2 regions of the Neobacillus sp. BF23-41 genome follow, and region 1 is predicted to be linked to the other one. Evidence: riboswitches for the same ligand, from Rfam matches in the RefSeq annotation. Region 1 holds a riboswitch; the other holds the start of a gene.
What was found. A riboswitch is a leader RNA that binds a small molecule or an ion and turns the genes downstream of it on or off. The one in region 1 is predicted to bind cobalamin.
Positions count from the first base shown of each region.

Region 2: it holds a riboswitch for cobalamin, as region 1 does, so the genes downstream of both, AB7942_RS11035 (ribonucleoside-diphosphate reductase subunit alpha) here and metE (5-methyltetrahydropteroyltriglutamate--homocysteine S-methyltransferase) in region 1, are expected to answer to the same signal.

Region 1 is NZ_JBGBPR010000002.1:474,594-484,106, reverse strand. It holds gene AB7942_RS05405 (hypothetical protein) at 1-34, shown strand, start outside; gene AB7942_RS05400 (VOC family protein) at 388-783, shown strand; cobalamin riboswitch at 879-1,059, shown strand; gene metE (5-methyltetrahydropteroyltriglutamate--homocysteine S-methyltransferase) at 1,444-3,735, shown strand; gene AB7942_RS05390 (hypothetical protein) at 3,826-3,960, shown strand; gene AB7942_RS05385 (SET domain-containing protein) at 4,053-4,418, opposite strand; partial or broken gene garD (galactarate dehydratase) at 4,753-6,289, shown strand; gene AB7942_RS05375 (DUF418 domain-containing protein) at 6,483-7,484, shown strand; gene AB7942_RS05370 (PAS domain-containing sensor histidine kinase) at 7,646-9,106, shown strand; gene AB7942_RS05365 (ribonuclease H-like YkuK family protein) at 9,173-9,513, opposite strand, start outside.
Region 2 is NZ_JBGBPR010000005.1:220,445-228,328, reverse strand. It holds gene AB7942_RS11050 (VanW family protein) at 1-170, shown strand, start outside; gene AB7942_RS11045 (bifunctional metallophosphatase/5'-nucleotidase) at 355-2,112, shown strand; gene AB7942_RS11040 (hypothetical protein) at 2,179-3,861, opposite strand; cobalamin riboswitch at 4,028-4,229, shown strand; gene AB7942_RS11035 (ribonucleoside-diphosphate reductase subunit alpha) at 4,366-6,657, shown strand; gene AB7942_RS11030 (ribonucleotide-diphosphate reductase subunit beta) at 6,692-7,738, shown strand; gene AB7942_RS11025 (flavodoxin domain-containing protein) at 7,735-7,884, shown strand, end outside.

The DNA.
Region 1 (9,513 bases):
AATAGAAGGGAGTGTAAGAGTGTATTTTGGCTAATGTTTTAAGACTGTTTGCTAAATTCTGCAATTTCGCTCCGTATCCATATAACTCTATAGTAGTAATTACCTTCATATGTAACAATTTGCATTCCATCTAACCATTCTAAGGTGTCTAGCCATAATGAATATTTTTTTACAATAAGTAAAAATATTTAATCTTTATAAAAATTGAATATATTCCAATAATTATCCTATAATAAAGAGGAAATATATTAGGTTTTGGCTCAAGTTGAAAAGTTGGCTTCATCCTTAGTTTTGCTAACATAAGATAATGAATCATAACCCCAACTTATACATAAGTACTAACTTGCTAGAAGCGAATATAATTACTTTTTTAATTAGGAGGCAATCATGGGAAGATTAGTTCATTTCGAAATTCATGTCAATGACATGGAACGGGCAAAGAAGTTTTATGGAGAGGTATTCGGATGGTCATTTCAAGATTGGAGTGAGTATGCAGGAATGCCTTACTTTGGAGCAGTGACTGGCGATGAGAATGAACTTGGGATCAATGGTGCTTTGATGCAGCGGCAAAGTGCTCCACCGGAAGCAAACCAAGCTTTGAATGCATTTGCTTGTACAATGGGAGTGGAAAATTACGATGTAACGGAAGCTAAAATTATTGAGAATGGCGGCAAAGTCGCAATGGCCAAATATGCCCTGCCTGGAATGGCGTGGCAAGGATACTATATTGATACCGAAGGCAATATATTCGGAATTCATCATCCCGATGCGAATGCAAAATAGAATCCAAAGGTGAGTGAGAGAACTCTCATCATACTGACCACTTTTCAGAAAATTATGTACTTCATATTATTAATATGCTATAGTTAGTGAAAATTACATATCGTGTAAGAATTGGTGCCAAGCTAAGGCTTGGCTTAAAAGGGAAGAACGGTGTAATTCCGTCGCTGTCCCGCAACTGTAAATCGGAGTGAATCACAAATACCACTGTCTTAGGATGGGAAGGTGTGAGGAGCCATGATGATAAGCCAGGAGACCTGCCAATTTCCAGTACACACCAAATACCTACGTGGAAATAGGTGGTGGCATTCATTTGTACGACAAACGAGTTATGAGTAGCTATGTTTATGCATATTTTTTTAGCAAAACTTAAACTTGATTGTAGAGCCATTTCCATTTTGTGGAGATGGCTTTTTTGTTGTATAGGAGATTATCAAATCATTTATTTTGGATAACGTGAACTAGTTCTCTGAATCCAGCTCCAGCGCCCAACTGCTAGTAGACTTCGCTCTCCGCCCTACGAAAAGTCAAGCACGAATGCGCTACGCTCTCCGTGTTTCCTTTATCTCAGTTGGAGTGCTCCAGTCCATACGCAGCTAAACGGGCGCTTGCGCCTTTTGTTCTATTTGGGAATATGTAAATTTAACTAAGGAGGAATGAAATATGAATTTAGTTAGTACTGCCATTGGTTACCCGTACATTGGTGATAATCGGGAGTGGAAACGTTGTATAGAATCTTTTTGGAAGGGTGCGATATCAGAGGAGCAATTTATTTTCGAGATGAAAACGAATCGTTTGAATAATTTGAAGCGCCAGCAATCATTAGGCTTAGAGTTACTAACAGTTGGGGATTTTACCCTTTATGACCGTATGCTTGACCATGCGTCAATGTTCGGAATGTTTCCAAATCGTTATAAGTGGACAGGTGATGAAGTCGATCTAACCACTTATTACGAAATGGCCCGTGGGGCAAGCCATGTTGTGGCTTGTGAGATGACAAAGTGGTTTAACACCAACTATCACTACATCGTGCCCGAGTATGAAGGCAAGTCATTACAATTAACGAAGAACTACATTTTAGATTATTTTGTAGAAGCCAAAGAGGAATTAGGTCTTATTACAAAGCCTACAATGATCGGTCCTTTTACTTTTGTTAGCTTAGCGAAAGGATACGATGCCAAATCGAAAGCATTGTTTATTTTAAAACTCTTACCGTTATATGCTCAAGTATTGCAGCAACTTGTAGATGCTGGTGCAAAGTGGATTCAAGTGGAAGAACCAGCACTAACCCTTTCACTAACAGCAGATGATGTAAAACTAGTGCAAGAAATTTACAAACAGTTAGCAGAAGAAGTACCGGCTGCACAAATCATGTTGCAAACCTATTTTGAAGGACTATCAGCGTATGAAGAGCTGTCTCAATTACCTGTTGCAGGGATTGGTCTTGATTTCATTCATGGTTCCGAAGAGAATATGGCTTCGCTTCGAAAACACGGGTTCCCACAAGACAAAGTATTAGGAATTGGTATCGTAAATGGACGGGATATTTGGCGGGCAAATTTGGCTGAAAAAGCATTCAATACAAAAGCTGTTTTATTATTAAGCGGTGTAAAAGAAGCTTGGATTCAGTCTTCATGTAGTTTACAGCATGTACCTGTGACGACGAAGGCAGAAACAAAGCTGGATGCCATACTGACAAATGCTTTGTCATTTGCCGATGAGAAAATAATTGAGTTATCACATATCGCATCTTACGTACGTGACGAGGCTTGGACAGGAAATAAGAGCGTTTCACAAAGTATGATAGCAACTGAAGCATTAGCACAGCATAAGGCAAGGAAAAATGCACGTGTTAAAGAGCTAGTATTACAAGTAACACAAGAGCATTTTGCTCGTTCAATGACGTTTAAAGATCGTCAGCCTTTGCAGAAAACGGCATTAGATTTACCAGATTATCCAACCACAACCATTGGAAGCTTCCCTCAGTCAGATCAAGTAAAACGGACACGTACAGCATGGCGTAAAAAGGAAATTACAGACGCTGAGTATGCAGCGTTTCTAAAAAATGAAACAGCTCGTTGGATTCAAATTCAAGAAGAAATAGGATTGGATGTTTTAGTGCATGGTGAATTTGAGCGGACGGATATGGTTGAGTACTTTGGAGAAAAGCTAGAAGGTTTTGCCTTTACAGAAAAAGCATGGGTTGTATCCTATGGTTCACGCTGTGTCAAACCACCAATTATTTATGGTGACGTCGAGTGGACAGCCCCAATGACCGTGAAGGAAGTAGAAGCGGCACAGCAATTAACGTCTAAGTATGTGAAAGGGATGTTAACAGGTCCTATCACAATCTTAAATTGGTCTTTTGTCCGCGATGATATTTCACGTGAACAAGTAGCCAACCAACTGGCCTTAGCACTAAGAGAAGAGATTGCAGCGTTAGAAGATGCAGGCATTGCCATTATTCAAGTGGATGAACCGGCATTACGTGAAGGACTGCCATTACGCAAAGAAAAATGGGCTGAGTATTTAGCATGGGGGGTAAATGCCTTTAAGTTAGCAACTTCTAGTGTGAAAAATGAAACACAAATCCATACACATATGTGCTATTGCGAGTTTAATGACTTTATTGAGCCGATTCGTGCCCTTGACGCAGATGTGATTTCAATCGAAACGTCTAGAAGTCATGGGGAGTTGATTCAATCTCTTAAAAAAAATCCATATGAACTTGGTATTGGTTTAGGAGTGTATGATATTCATAGTCCACGTGTACCAAGTCTAGAAGAAATCAATGCGATTTTAAACGATAGTTTAGAAATTATTTCAAAAGAACAGTTCTGGGTGAATCCAGATTGTGGTTTAAAAACACGTCATGAAGAAGAAACCATTGCATCGCTAAAAAATATGGTGTCAGCCGCTCGGAAACTACGCCAACAGCAACAACAAACTGTTTAAATCTAATCTTAACAATTAAATTAAGGGCCTTTTCCATTTTTGGAAAGGCTCTTTGGTTAATTGGGAATTACTAAAGTGGAAGACTTGTACATGAATTTTACTTCAATAAACATTTTCGGATATCCTTTTCTTGCTGCCTATGTAGGTATTGTGGTGTCAGAGGCCTTACTTACACTTTCCATTTTTTTAGCGAGATTATTAATCATGAAAAAACAAATGGCTTAAAGTAAAACAAGAAATGATGATTGGAATTGTCAACAAATATGCGAGCCCATTCTAACGACTGGGCTCATATTTCGAGTTTCATTCATTTGTCTTTATTTCTCAAACCATAATCTTGTTTTGTCATCTGGGTCACCATTGTAATTGATCTGGATTTCCTCTCCTTCTTTAATGTCGGTATAAGCATAAAAATTGATTGTACCTTTTTTTAATTTCCTTTTGAAAATGGCATTAGGTGTGCGGGAATGATTAAAGAGCGACCCAACTCCTAAGGCTAACGCACATTCATCGAAATCTTTTCCCCACCAGAATACATAATCGATCAAGGTTGTTTTTTCCAAATTCTTAAACTCTTCTTTAGGGAAGATAATGACGGGTGACACCTCTAAAAGCTCATCCTTCTTAATATCCCGTGTAGCAAAGATTCCTCTCCCGTATTGAGATTGCCTTACCTCCAACATAGTTCTGTTTACCTCCATTTTATACACATCTCAGTTGCAGTTTTTTTATTAAGGTATGAAAAAGGGAGGTGTTTGGTATGGGTCAATTAGGTAGATGTCTGTTGATAGCGGAAAAAAACCAAGTTAGTGTTGAGACTAACCTGGCTTAGTGAACTTATTTTTGTAAGGGGCTTACCAAGATGTTAGTTGTGCAATTGTCCAAAAAAATTATCATAATAATTATTTAATTGACTAATGGTTAATTTTTCTAACAGGTTTACAATATAGGTGATAACGAATAGTTTTTCAAAAGCTATGAGGAAAGCTATTAATCTATTAGTAAGGAGCCTGGATCATGTCTTTGAACGTAACTGAGATTGAAAAGCCCTTATATATTAAAGTGGACCCTGATGATAATGTAGCGATCATTGTCAACACTGGGGGATTGCCTGAGGGGGCAATTTTTTCAGATGGACTAAAACTGAATGAGCGAGTACCTCAAGGTCATAAAGTAACACTTACGGATTTAAAGTGTGGGGATGCGATTGTTCGTTATGGCCACATCATCGGTTATGTTAAAAATCCTGTAAAAAAAGGAAGCTGGGTCAATGAAACCATGGTTGATTTGCCAAGTGCACCCGAGCTGGACGAACTATTAGCACCTGAGCAAGCGCCACAGCCTTTGCCGCCGCTAGAGGGATATACATTTGAAGGGTATCGGAATTCGAACGGCACGGTAGGTATCAAGAACATCCTTGGAATTTCAACAAGTGTACAATGTGTCGTAGGAGTGATGGAATTTGCGGTTAAGCGGATTAAAAATGAACTTTTACCGAAATACCCAAATGTAGACGATGTCGTCGCTCTCAATCATAGCCTATGGTTGTGGTGTGGCGATTAATTCCCCCGATGCAATCATCCCGATTCGAACCCTCCAAAATTTAGCCGTCCATCCGAGTTTTGGCGGGGGAGTTATGGTGGTTGGCTTGGGGTGTGAAAAATTAGTTCCTGACCGATTATTACCAGATGGAGATACCTCCAATGTTATCTTATTACAAGAACAGACAGGTTTTATAATTATGGTCGAAAAGATTTTGGAAATGGCCGAGACACGTCTAAAAAGGTTAAATGAGCGGAAGCGGGAAACATGTCCTGTTTCGGATCTTGTTATTGGCGTACAATGTGGCGGTAGTGATGCTTTCTCCGGTGTAACAGCCAATCCAGCTGTTGGCTATGCTGCCGACCTCATTGTTCGGGCAGGTGGAACGGTTATGTTTTCCGAAGTGTCTGAGATAAGGGATTCTGTCCACTTATTAATGTCCAGAGTTGCTGATGAGAAAGTAGGCAACGATTTAAAAAGGGAAATGAAATGGTATGACAACTATTTGCAAGGCGGTCAAGTGGACCGGGATGCCAATCCGACGCCAGGAAATAAAAAAGGCGGCTTATCAAATGTTGTAGAAAAATCGTTGGGTTCGGTAGCGAAATCGGGCAACAGTCCCCTTGTTGAAGTAGTTCCGCCAGGTGCGAAGGCAACGATAAAAGGCTTACTTTTCGCTGCTACCCCTGCAGGTGATTTTGTCTGTGGGACACTGCAATTAGCCGCCGGAATGCATTTGCAAGTTTTCACAACGGGAAGGGGAACGCCTTATGGTCTAGCCATGGCTCCTGTGATTAAGGTTTCAACTCGCAATGCCTTAACCGAGCAATGGAAGGACCTGATTGATGTTAACGCTGGAACAATTGCAACAGGTGAGGCAACGATTGAAGATGTAGGATGGGAAATTTTTTACCTGATTTTAGATGTGGCGAGCGGTCGCAAGCAAACCTATGCGGAAAAATGGGGCTTGCATAATGATTTATGCTTATTTAACCCTGCACCGATTACTTGATGCCTATGAAACAGGGCTCTGACTTTTTATGGTTGTTTTTTTAAAAATGGAAGAACAATGATGTAATGATAGAACGATTGTGGCAAAGCTAAAAATATTAAAGGCTGACAGGAAGCATGCTGTCAGCCTTTTTAGATTGGCAAAATAGTTGAATATCTTGTTAACGGTTATAATGATAGTGGAGTTGATTAGGATGAATGCGAAGGAGATATCCACACGGATCGATGTTCTTGATTATTTACGGGGATTTGCACTAATGGGGATTATCCTGGTTAACATTATTCCATTATTGTCGATTAAGTTACCAATACCCCATACAACTGATGCATCGTACTTGAGGTTTTTATATTTATTTGTAGAAGGCCGCTTTTATACGATCTTTACCTTTTTGTTTGGTGTGGGGTTTTATATATTTATCTCCAGGGCAAATGCGAAGGGGAAAAATGGATATGTTTTGTTTTTGCGGCGAATCCTCGTGTTGTTTATCTTTGGATTAGTTCATGTGCAATTTCATCCAGGGGAAGCATTAACGGTTTACGCTATTTGCGGTCTGATTATTTTACCTTTTTATAAAGCGAACAAGGTTGTAAATCTTGTTTTTGGAATGGTCATGCTGCTCGTCCTAAGTTTGTATGCTCAGAAAATGTTTATGGTGGTTCCATTGATGTTGTTAGGAATTGCCGCCGGGCAGTACCGGCTATTTGAACGAATATCAGATCGATGGAAAGTGACAGCTGTTTTCACAGGGGGGATGTTTGTTTTAAGTGTGGCGGGTCTTATTTATCAATATCAGCATGCCCCGTTTGATTTTGGATCAGGTGGTGAGTCCATAGAAACGCAGCAATTCTTACGGATTGGAATCACGATTGGTCCAATTGTCTCTGCTTTTTATATCGGGCTGATGATTTTGCTTCTGAATTTTCCTGTTGTCCGGCAGGTCCTGTCACCTTTAAAGAGCTACGGACGGATGGCGCTGACAAACTATGTTTCACAAACAGCTCTAATCCTGCTCACTGGAAAAGTTTTCGATTTATTTAATCTATTGACGTATGTACAATCTCTTAACCTGTGTGTTGCGATTTATGTCATCCAACTTATTTTCAGTACGGTCTGGACGCGGTTCTTCAGCTTCGGACCATTGGAATGGGTGTGGCGCGCGCTGACCTATTTCGAATTCCCGCCAATGCGTAAATAAAATACTTATCCAATCCTAAATTGTCCATGTGAGGTGGACAAATTCTAGCGAGTGTCTTTCGGTGGTGCCTGACACCATTTTGTAAAATACTTCTTTTCTTTATCGAAAAACTCTGTAAAATGGAGATTAAGAGTATAATTGATGTGTTTGGAGAGATCTCTATGTCGAAGAGTTTCCCGATTTTTACGAAAGAGAATGAATCTGTGGTTTATAATCCAGATGATTTAATTGACTTATTTCTTGACTGTACCGCAGACGCGATTTGTATGGTCGATATGGAGAATCGATTTATTCGAGTGAACCATGTGTATACGAAGATATTTGGCTATACAGAGGACGATGTCATCGGAAAAAGAGTTGAGGAATTTTCCACTCCTGACATAGTGCATGATATTATTGAATCAGTCAAAAGTGGTGAAGCATATCCTGATATGGTTACCCAAAGATACCATAAAGACGGAAGCATACTTGATATTGCTGTTTCCTATTCTCCCTTTCGAAATTCATGTGGGGAAATTATTGCTGTTATTGCAATCTTTCGCGATATAACAGAGCATATAAATATTGAAAGAGAATTAAAAAAGACACGTGAACTGTACAAGCTTATAACTGAAAATACATCGGATATGATTAAGGTCTATTCGTTAGATAAAAAGATAGTCTATGCATCTCCTTCTCATGAAAACGGAATTGGATATACTCCTGACCAGTTAATAGGTAAAACCGTATACGATCTTATCGTACCTGAGGAAATAGACCATTTTGAAAGAGTTTATCAAAGGTTAATAGAAACAAAGGAACCACAACTGCTGCAAACAAAGTTACAAGCAGCTGATAAGGAAGTAATATACTCGGAGACCACTTTTTCTCCTATTTTTAATGAACAAGGAGAAATTGATTCCTATGTGACGGTGGGAAGGGATATTACAGACCGGGTAAAAAATGATGATGCCCTCCGAAATTTAGACCGGCTTTCGATTATTGGCCAATTGGCTGCGGGAGTTGCTCATGAAATACGAAACCCGTTGACTTCGTTGAAAGGGTTTTCAAAGCTTTTGAAAGATACTAGGAACCAAGAAAAACAAAGTGATTATTTATCAATCATCATGAACGAATTAGATCGTATTGATATGATTGTGAATGAATTTATGTCGTTGGCGAAACCTCAAGCCATTCAATTTGATCAAGAAAATCTAAATTCAATCTTAGAAAGCACGGTTAATATACTTCATCCACAAGCTTTATTACATGATGTGCAAATAATCAGCCATTATCAAAAGGATAATATTGATTTGCTTTGTAATCCCAATCAGTTGAAACAGGTTTTTGTTAATTTTTTGAAAAATGCAATTGAATCGATGCCGTTTGGTGGAAATGTGAATATTCATGTGCAAAGGATAGAAGGCAAACGAGTGCAGATTAGCTTTTCGGATGAAGGGATGGGCATTGACGGCGAACTTATGCACTATTTGGGAACTCCCTTCTATACAACCAAGGATAAAGGAATCGGACTTGGCCTAACCGTCAGCAACAAAATCATCCAGGAACATAATGGTACTATGAAAATCGACAGTCAACCTGGGAAAGGCACCACTGTAAAAGTTGAACTGGAATGCTTTTAATAAGGATGTAAAAAAGGGTGTCAGGCATCATTAAGGGACAATTGTCCCACGTGGTGCCTGACACCCTTATTTGGTGTAACGATTTGCATAGCTAGAAGCAACAAAGGCATTTGGTTTGATTTTCGGTTCAACCCCCATCGATTCGATTCTCGTTACCATTTCTTTTACAAACTCACTCGTCTTGTTTCGTTTACCAGCACCGATATCAATGTGCCCCTCCATTGTGAAGGTTGCTCCTTTATATATATAGGGGAGGACAAGATTGATCAACTCATTTTTCCTTTCTTCGTTAAACAGCGATACAATTTCCTCAGTTAAGGATAATTCAAGGGAAATCCGTTCATGTAAGTGAGTCATTTTTCTAGGAATAATGACTTTCCTTATGCACGCCCATACTCCTTTTCCTT
Region 2 (7,884 bases), on a different contig from region 1:
ATGTACCTGCTGGCAGAGATGCAACCGTATCTTATGGTGGACCGGACTTTCAATTTCAGAACAACACTGGTGCTCCATTTATTATCAAATCCATTTATAAAAAGGGAACCCTGACCATTGAAGTAAGAACATCAGTAGCCTACCAAAGTCTGATCGCCAAACATTCGTGAGTGTCAGGCACCAAACTACTACTTTTAATATTTTTAACATAATAACCCGCTATTAATCTTCAACGTTTAAGTTGAAGATTAATAGCGGGTTATTATCTTTGACTGAATAGAAAATTTTGTATATTCCTTAACTGGAATGCGAAAAATACCCTTGGTTCTTTTAGAAAATTGTAGGAGGAATAGTATGAAATTGTTTCAAAAAGCGCTTCTTTCCTTATCGATCCTAGCACTGGTGGAGATAACGGGAAATCAAAGTGCTACTGCTCATGCCCTAAGGGATATGGATCATCAATTTCAAACTGTTAATAGGCCTCAAGTTGTAGAGGTTAGCAGACAGAAACCTTCGAATGGAAAGAATCAAGGGTTATCTGAAGCATATCATGGACATAAATCCAACCGTCCAGAAACGGTCAATCCCAAAAAGGGAAAGCCACCGGCCGCAAATATTCGTTTCATTCAGGTCCAACTATTAGGGATTAATGACTTGCATGGCCAATTAAATGTGACTCGGAAAGTAAATGGGAAACCGGTTGGTCGAGTGGATTATTTAGCAGCCTATTTAAAACAGCGTGAGGCTGAAAATAAAAATACTCTATTGGTGCAAGATGGAGACATGGTGGGAGCCAGCCCCCCTGTGTCGGCCCTTTTACAGGATGAACCGACAATCGAGATCTTGAACAAACTGGGTTTTGACATCGGTACTGTTGGTAATCATGAATTTGATGAAGGCTTAACGGAACTGATGCGCCTTATTAAAGGGGGAACACATCCGAAAACAGGAAATTTCGCTGGATCAAATTTCCCATGGATTGTTGCCAATGTGGTCAATGAGAAAACAGGAAAAACGATTCTCCCTCCTTATCAAGTGATCAAAGTAAATGGGATGCCCATTGGTTTTATCGGTGTGGTAACTACTGAGACTCCAAAGCTTGTTGTCCCTAGCGGTGTGGCAGGATTACATTTCACGGATGAAGTAGAAGCAATTAATCGGAATGTAGCGGAGTTGAAAAAACAAGGGGTAAAATCGATTGTCGTTTTAGCACATAACCCTGGTACATCAGGTCCAAACGGAGAAAATCCAGTAGGGCAGCTTGTCGATATCGCAAACCGGGTCGACGATGAAGTGGATATCATCTTCGGCGGCCATAATCATGCCTATATGAACGCAACGATTGACAATAAACTAGTTGTTCAATCCTATTCCTATGGAACTGCTTTCTCTGATGTTGATCTTGAGATAGATCCTAAAACAAAGGATATTGTCTCAAAAAGAGCTGAGATTGTAACTACCTTTCAAGAAGGAATCGAGCCCGATCCCGAAATAAAGAAAATGATAGAAGGATATGAAGCTAAAATAGAACCGATAGTTAATCAAGTTGTTGGATCTTCATCTGAAAGTCTGACGGCAAAGCAAAATGAAAATGGTGAGTCAGTGCTTGGCGATTTCATTGCGGATGCACAAAGGAAAGCGTTGAATACCGAATTAGCCTTTATGAATCCTGGCGGCATTCGAGCAGATATTGATCCTGGCGATATCACCTGGGGAGAAATTTACACGGTACAGCCCTTTAATAATGACCTTGTCAAAATGTCGATGACGGGACAGCAAATCCGTGAATTGCTCAACCAGCAGTGGGGGGCAACAAAAACGAACATGCTGCAGATTTCTGGCTTAAGCTATACTTGGGATCCAAATAAACCAGCAGGGCAAAGGGTAGTGAGCACCAAGCTTCCAGATGGCACGGAAATGGATCCTAATAAATCCTATTCTGTGACAGCGAATATTTTTCTTTCTGGAGGAGGAGATGGATTTACTGTATTTACTCAAGCTAAAAACAAAGAAGTCGGCCCCGTTGACCTTGATGCATTAGTTAACTTCAGTAAAGCCCAGCCAAAACCGTTCACTTATGGCATTCAAAATAGAATACAAAGGGTTCAGTGACATCCTTGGTGTTTTAAAAAATGGGTGTCAGGCACTAATTAGTGCCTGACACCCATTTTTGTTTCCCTATTGTAATGCATCTATTACTAACTCTTTTGCCGGCAGGAAGTCTCCGCCAGTGTCCAAGTAGCGAACGGTTACTTTATCTCCTTCTTTTAAGTAGATAGCTAGCGGGACTCTTTCCGAAGAGATGATAAAGTTTTGGCGATTGTCTAATAAAAAAGAAACAATGGTGAAATCTTCGTTTTGTTCTTTATAGACTCTCACCACTGTTCCGCTGATTTGCTTTTCATCCGCTTTAGAACTTCCGTCTACAGTGCCCTTGCCCCTTTGTAGGGCTGTTTTATATTGTTTTAGGGCCTCATTTGGAGTATTGGCGTACACAGAAATTTCTGGATTAGCTGCAGAGACGATAAAGTAATTTTGCAGAAAACCGTTCGAATCCAATACAGACGTTAACCAGCTTGCTTCTCCGTAAAAATTGTAGAGAATCGGCATTTGCCCATGCCATTTCTTTTCAATAAATTTCTTCTCAATGATCTGCAAGGCACCCTGTGAATCCATATAAGATTGCTCTGGATTTCCGGTATAGAAAGTTGCTTTTCCCGTCCTTGAGTTAGTCAACGAGTAACCAAGCATAGAATCTACGCCTTCTTTAGGACTTGTGAAATCAGTAAAATAATACATCTTTCCATTTTCATCAAAGATCGGACTTACATTTGACTCAGTTCCTTCATCAGATGGGAGTTTCACGTCAGATTTTCCGAATTTACTATTCCAAAATCCATGGACGAGGTTCCCATAATAGCTGTTTTGCAGACTAACTGCTTCAGGTGAGACCGCGCCATCAATAAATTCGGGGACATTTGAAATATGATAATCTTTCATTGCGCCACTCTTAGAATCAACTACAACTAGCCCTTTGGCCGTAAATCCATTTCGGGCTGAAATAAATTCACCATAAGTACGGATGTAAAAAGGTTTTCCTTCTTCGTCAATTTCTAATTGAACATCTCCGTAGAAAATCTTCTTGGGATATTGCATGCGAATATGCCGCTCGATTTGTCTATTAAAATAAGAGGAAGGGGTATAAACCATTTCGGCTTTAATAAATTTTGGATTAGCGCTAGAATCCGTTGCACTTAATGAAAAGTAACCAGGAGTTCTTTCGCCTTTCCACCATTTAAAAAATCCAGAAAATTCAACGGGAGCAATATATACATAATCACCGTTCAGTTTTTGAATCTGAAGATTTCCAAGCTCAAAGTAGCTTGTGTTCGGTACTTGCCCAAAAGCCTTTTTCATTTTGTTACGTGCAAACTGCGGTGGAACGCTAGCTGGTGTTTCCTTCTCATCAAAGGTCTGAATCTCTACCTTTTCATCCATCTTTGCTACTTGATATTTTTCATCGGCATTAAAAATGAAGGCGGTTAAGAAATAAATTCCTAGACCTAGACTTGCTAGAAAGAGAAGTCCTTTAATCTTTCTTTCTGTGCCTTTGGCAAGAACTGCTCCGCCTACAGTGAGGAAGATTGCTAACGGCCATAAAGAAGTGAAGTTTCTATCAAAATTACTAAAATAAAAGAATGAAAACACTGCAAGCATAAGAAAAACCATAACAGCAATGAAGACGCCGATTTTTTGTTTTTTATCAACTTTTTTATTTGCCTCTTCATGTTTAAAAATGGGTATTAAAACAAGTGCTGAAGCTATTCCAATGATCATCGTAAATAGAAAAATGTTCCCCATAAAATTGCCCCTTTTCACCTTGGACTTTCTTAATATACGGAAACTAAACCAAATAGGTTTCATTTTTATTTAATAATAGACTTGAATTATATTGGTGACTATACTATTATTTAATTTAATTGATTCACTATATATTGTTTCGATGAATAATTATTAAACTATATATTGTGTTAGCCTTAAGAGACGATGCCATTGTGGCTTAATAGGGAATCTGGTGTAAATCCAGAACTGCCCCCGCAACTGTAAATGCTGACGAAATGAGTAAACCACTGTATAAGAAATGTCTAATATATTAGGCAATTATATGGGAAGGGTTCAAAGTAGGATGAAGCATGAGTCAGGAGACCTGTCTTTCTTAAGTTGTTTCAACTTCTTCGGGGATTGAGAAGATGAACGGTGGCGACAGGAGGCATTGGATACTTTTATTTTAGTCCTTTTGTAGTGTTATCGTTTCATCCGCTCAATTCCCCTTGAGCGGATTTTATTATTTTAGGGGGAAATGAAATGGTAACAAAGGAGCTTCAAGCTGAATTCAATTATGTTTTAGAATCTATTAATCAAGTTACAGAAAAATATCAGATGGATACAACTGAGCTTAAAAACCGTATAAGCGAACTGGAAGTAACAGAGGTGGAAGCAAACCAACAAGCTTTAGTCTATGCAATAAATCAAATTGCAATGGACCAACCGAATTGGACATTTGTCGCTGCCCGTTTATATCTGAATGAATTATATGGAAAATCTGCAAAAAGTCGAGGCTATAATCGTTCTTTAAAATATGGAGACTTTTATAGATTAATAAAAGAATTGACTGATATAGGTATATATTCTAATGATCTCCTAAGCTTATATAGTAAAGATGAAATCGATCAACTAGCAAAAGAGATAAATCCAGATAAAGATTTATTATTTAATTACATAGGGTTATTTTTACTAGCGGATCGTTATCTTGCTCAAGATCATAATAGAAACGTATATGAACTCCCGCAGGAGCGGTTCATGGTTATTGCCATGACGATTATGAAGCATGAAAAGGAGTCCATCCGCTTACAGCTTGTAAAGGAAGCGTATTGGGCACTAAGTAATTTATATATGACCGTTGCTACCCCCACTTTAGCGAATGCAGGGAAAAGCTTTGGTCAGCTTTCCTCCTGCTTTATTGATACAGTAGATGATTCCCTTGATAGCATCTATTTAAATAATTGGGATATTGCTCGGCTAAGCAAGGATGGCGGAGGTATAGGGATTTATTATGGTAAAGTTCGTGCCCTTGGTTCCGATATTAAGAAATTCAAAGGAAACTCTTCCGGAATAGTGCCATGGGTTAAATTGTTAAATAATACAGCTGTCAGTGTTGATCAGTTAGGTCAACGTCAAGGTGCCATTGCGGTTTACCTAGATTTATTTCATAAAGATATCATGAACGGTTTTCTCGATTTAAAAACCAATAATGGGGATGAACGCCGAAAGGCCCATGACATTTTCACGGGTGTCACCATACCAGACCTATTTATGAAAAAATTAGAAGAGAAAGATGAGGATGGAAGAAGTATTGGGCAGTGGCATACATTTTGTCCCCATCAAGTAAAACAATTTATGGGCTGGAAGGATGAAAAAGGGAACCTTCTCGGACTTGAGGATTTTTATGATGAAACGGATGTTAAATTCTTTACCGAGAAATATGAAGAGGCCGCAGGTAACCCGCTTCTTCCTCGTAAAACATACCGTGCCATGGATATTATGACACGAATCATGGTTGCTCAATTAGAAACAGGAACACCATACATGTTCTATCGTGATGAAGTAAACAGGCAAAATCCGAATAAGCATGTATTGGGTAAGGGCCGAACTTCTATTTACTGCAGTAATTTATGTACAGAAATTGCTCAAAATATGTCCGCAACGACGATTGTAAACGAATACCAGAATGAAGAGGGCAATATCGTGATAATTCGGAAGCCTGGTGATTTCGTTGTTTGTAATTTATCGTCTATTAATCTGGCAAAAGCAGTCCCTGCAGATGTTTTAGAGCGTTTAATTAGGATCCAAGTAAGAATGCTCGATAACGTGATAGATTTAAATACAATCTCGGTTGGACAGGCTCAACATACAAATAAAAAGTACAGAGCCGTGGGTCTGGGTACGTTTGGGTGGCACCATCTACTAGCTCTTAAAGGGATTTACTGGGAGTCTGAAACAGCGGTAAATTATGCAGATCATCTGTATGAGGACATTGCATTTTATACTATCCGATCATCAATGGAACTAGCAAAGGAGAAAGGGTATTATAGTCTATTTAAAGATTCAGAATGGCATACAGGGAGTTATTTTGAGCGGAAAAATTACCAAACGAAAAGATGGATTGAACTAAAAAGGGATGTCGTCAATCATGGTATTCGAAATGGTTGGTTAATGGCTATCGCTCCCAACTCATCAACAGCCAAAATAGGAGGTTCCACTGATGGAATAGATCCTATCTATTCTGTTGAATATGCAGAGGAAAAGAAGAATTTTAAATTTAAAGTAACGGCACCTGATTTAGATCATATTACGTACGAATTTTATCGCAGGTCCAGACATGAATTAGATCAAGTGTGGAGTATTAAACAGAATGCGGCACGAGGGCGTCACATTGATCAAGGCATTAGCTTTAATTTATATGTTAGGCACGATATAAAAGCAAAGGACTTGCTCAACCTGCATATGGAAGCTTGGAAGCAAGGATTAAAGACAACGTACTATGTAAGAAGCACATCTCAAACGGAAATTGACGAATGTGAGGCTTGCCATAGCTAACACCTTTTTAGAATAGATTGGAGAAGATTATTTTATGGATATTCATTTACCGCTATCAAGAATAAAACTGTTGAACCCTGAGTTTCCCAATAAATCAACCGGAATTATCAACGGAAAATCATCAGGCTTGCTCAACTGGAATGATATTGCCTATCCTCAGATATACGATTTATATCAAACTTTATTGTCAAACTTTTGGAAAGCTCAAGAGATAAATATGCAAGATGATATAAAGCAATGGGACTTTCTAAGTTCAACGGAGAAAGATGTCTTTTTACGAATAAATACACAACTTGCTTGTTTAGATAGCCTGCAGACCCCTACCATGTGTCAAGTGATGGATTATGTGTCGGATTCTAGCTTTAAAGCAATATTTGCCGTCATCGCTCAGCAGGAAGCAGTTCATAATGAATCCTATTCCTATATATTAAGTTCTCTTGTCCCCTTAAATGAACAAAAGGTTTGGTTCAATCAAGCCAAAAATGATCCAATCGTTCAAAAAAGAAACCAACTGATATTAGATGCATATGAATGTTTCCGTGAGAATCCTACACCACAAAATTTATTTCAACTAGGTGTGAATTCTATTAATCTAGAGGGTATTTATTTTTATGCTGGGTTTGCTTTTTTCTATCATCTTGCCCGCCAGCAAAAAATGCTTAAGACTAGTACAATGATTAGCTATATACAACGGGATGAAATGCAGCATGCGTATTTCATGGCACAGTTTCTACGAATACTTTTAACAGAAAATCCGGATTTACATACAGAGGCTAACATTGATTATGTGTATAAAGTGGTTGGACAAGCTGTCCGACTTGAAAAAGAGTGGGCACATATGATTTTGAAAGATATAGATGGTATTGAATTGAGCGAGTACGAAAGATACACCGAATATCTTGCTAATAAGCGGCTTCGACAGCTAGGTTTACAGAACTTATATAAAGAAAGGGTAAACCCTATGCCTTGGATCCATGTTTTCAGTGATGAAATGATGAATGGAACAAAATCCGATTTTTTTGAACAGAAGTCAAGAAGCTATGCAAAGGTAACACAATCAAACGGTTTCGATGAATTATGAAAATTGCCATCGTATATTCTTCCAAAACAGGAAATACTGAAGAATTAGCTCAACTAATTTTCCATTTATTTTTAAAGAAGAATGTAATGGTTTCTCTCTTTCGGATCGAGCAATTTCGAGTTAGGGATTTATCCCAATTTGAGGCT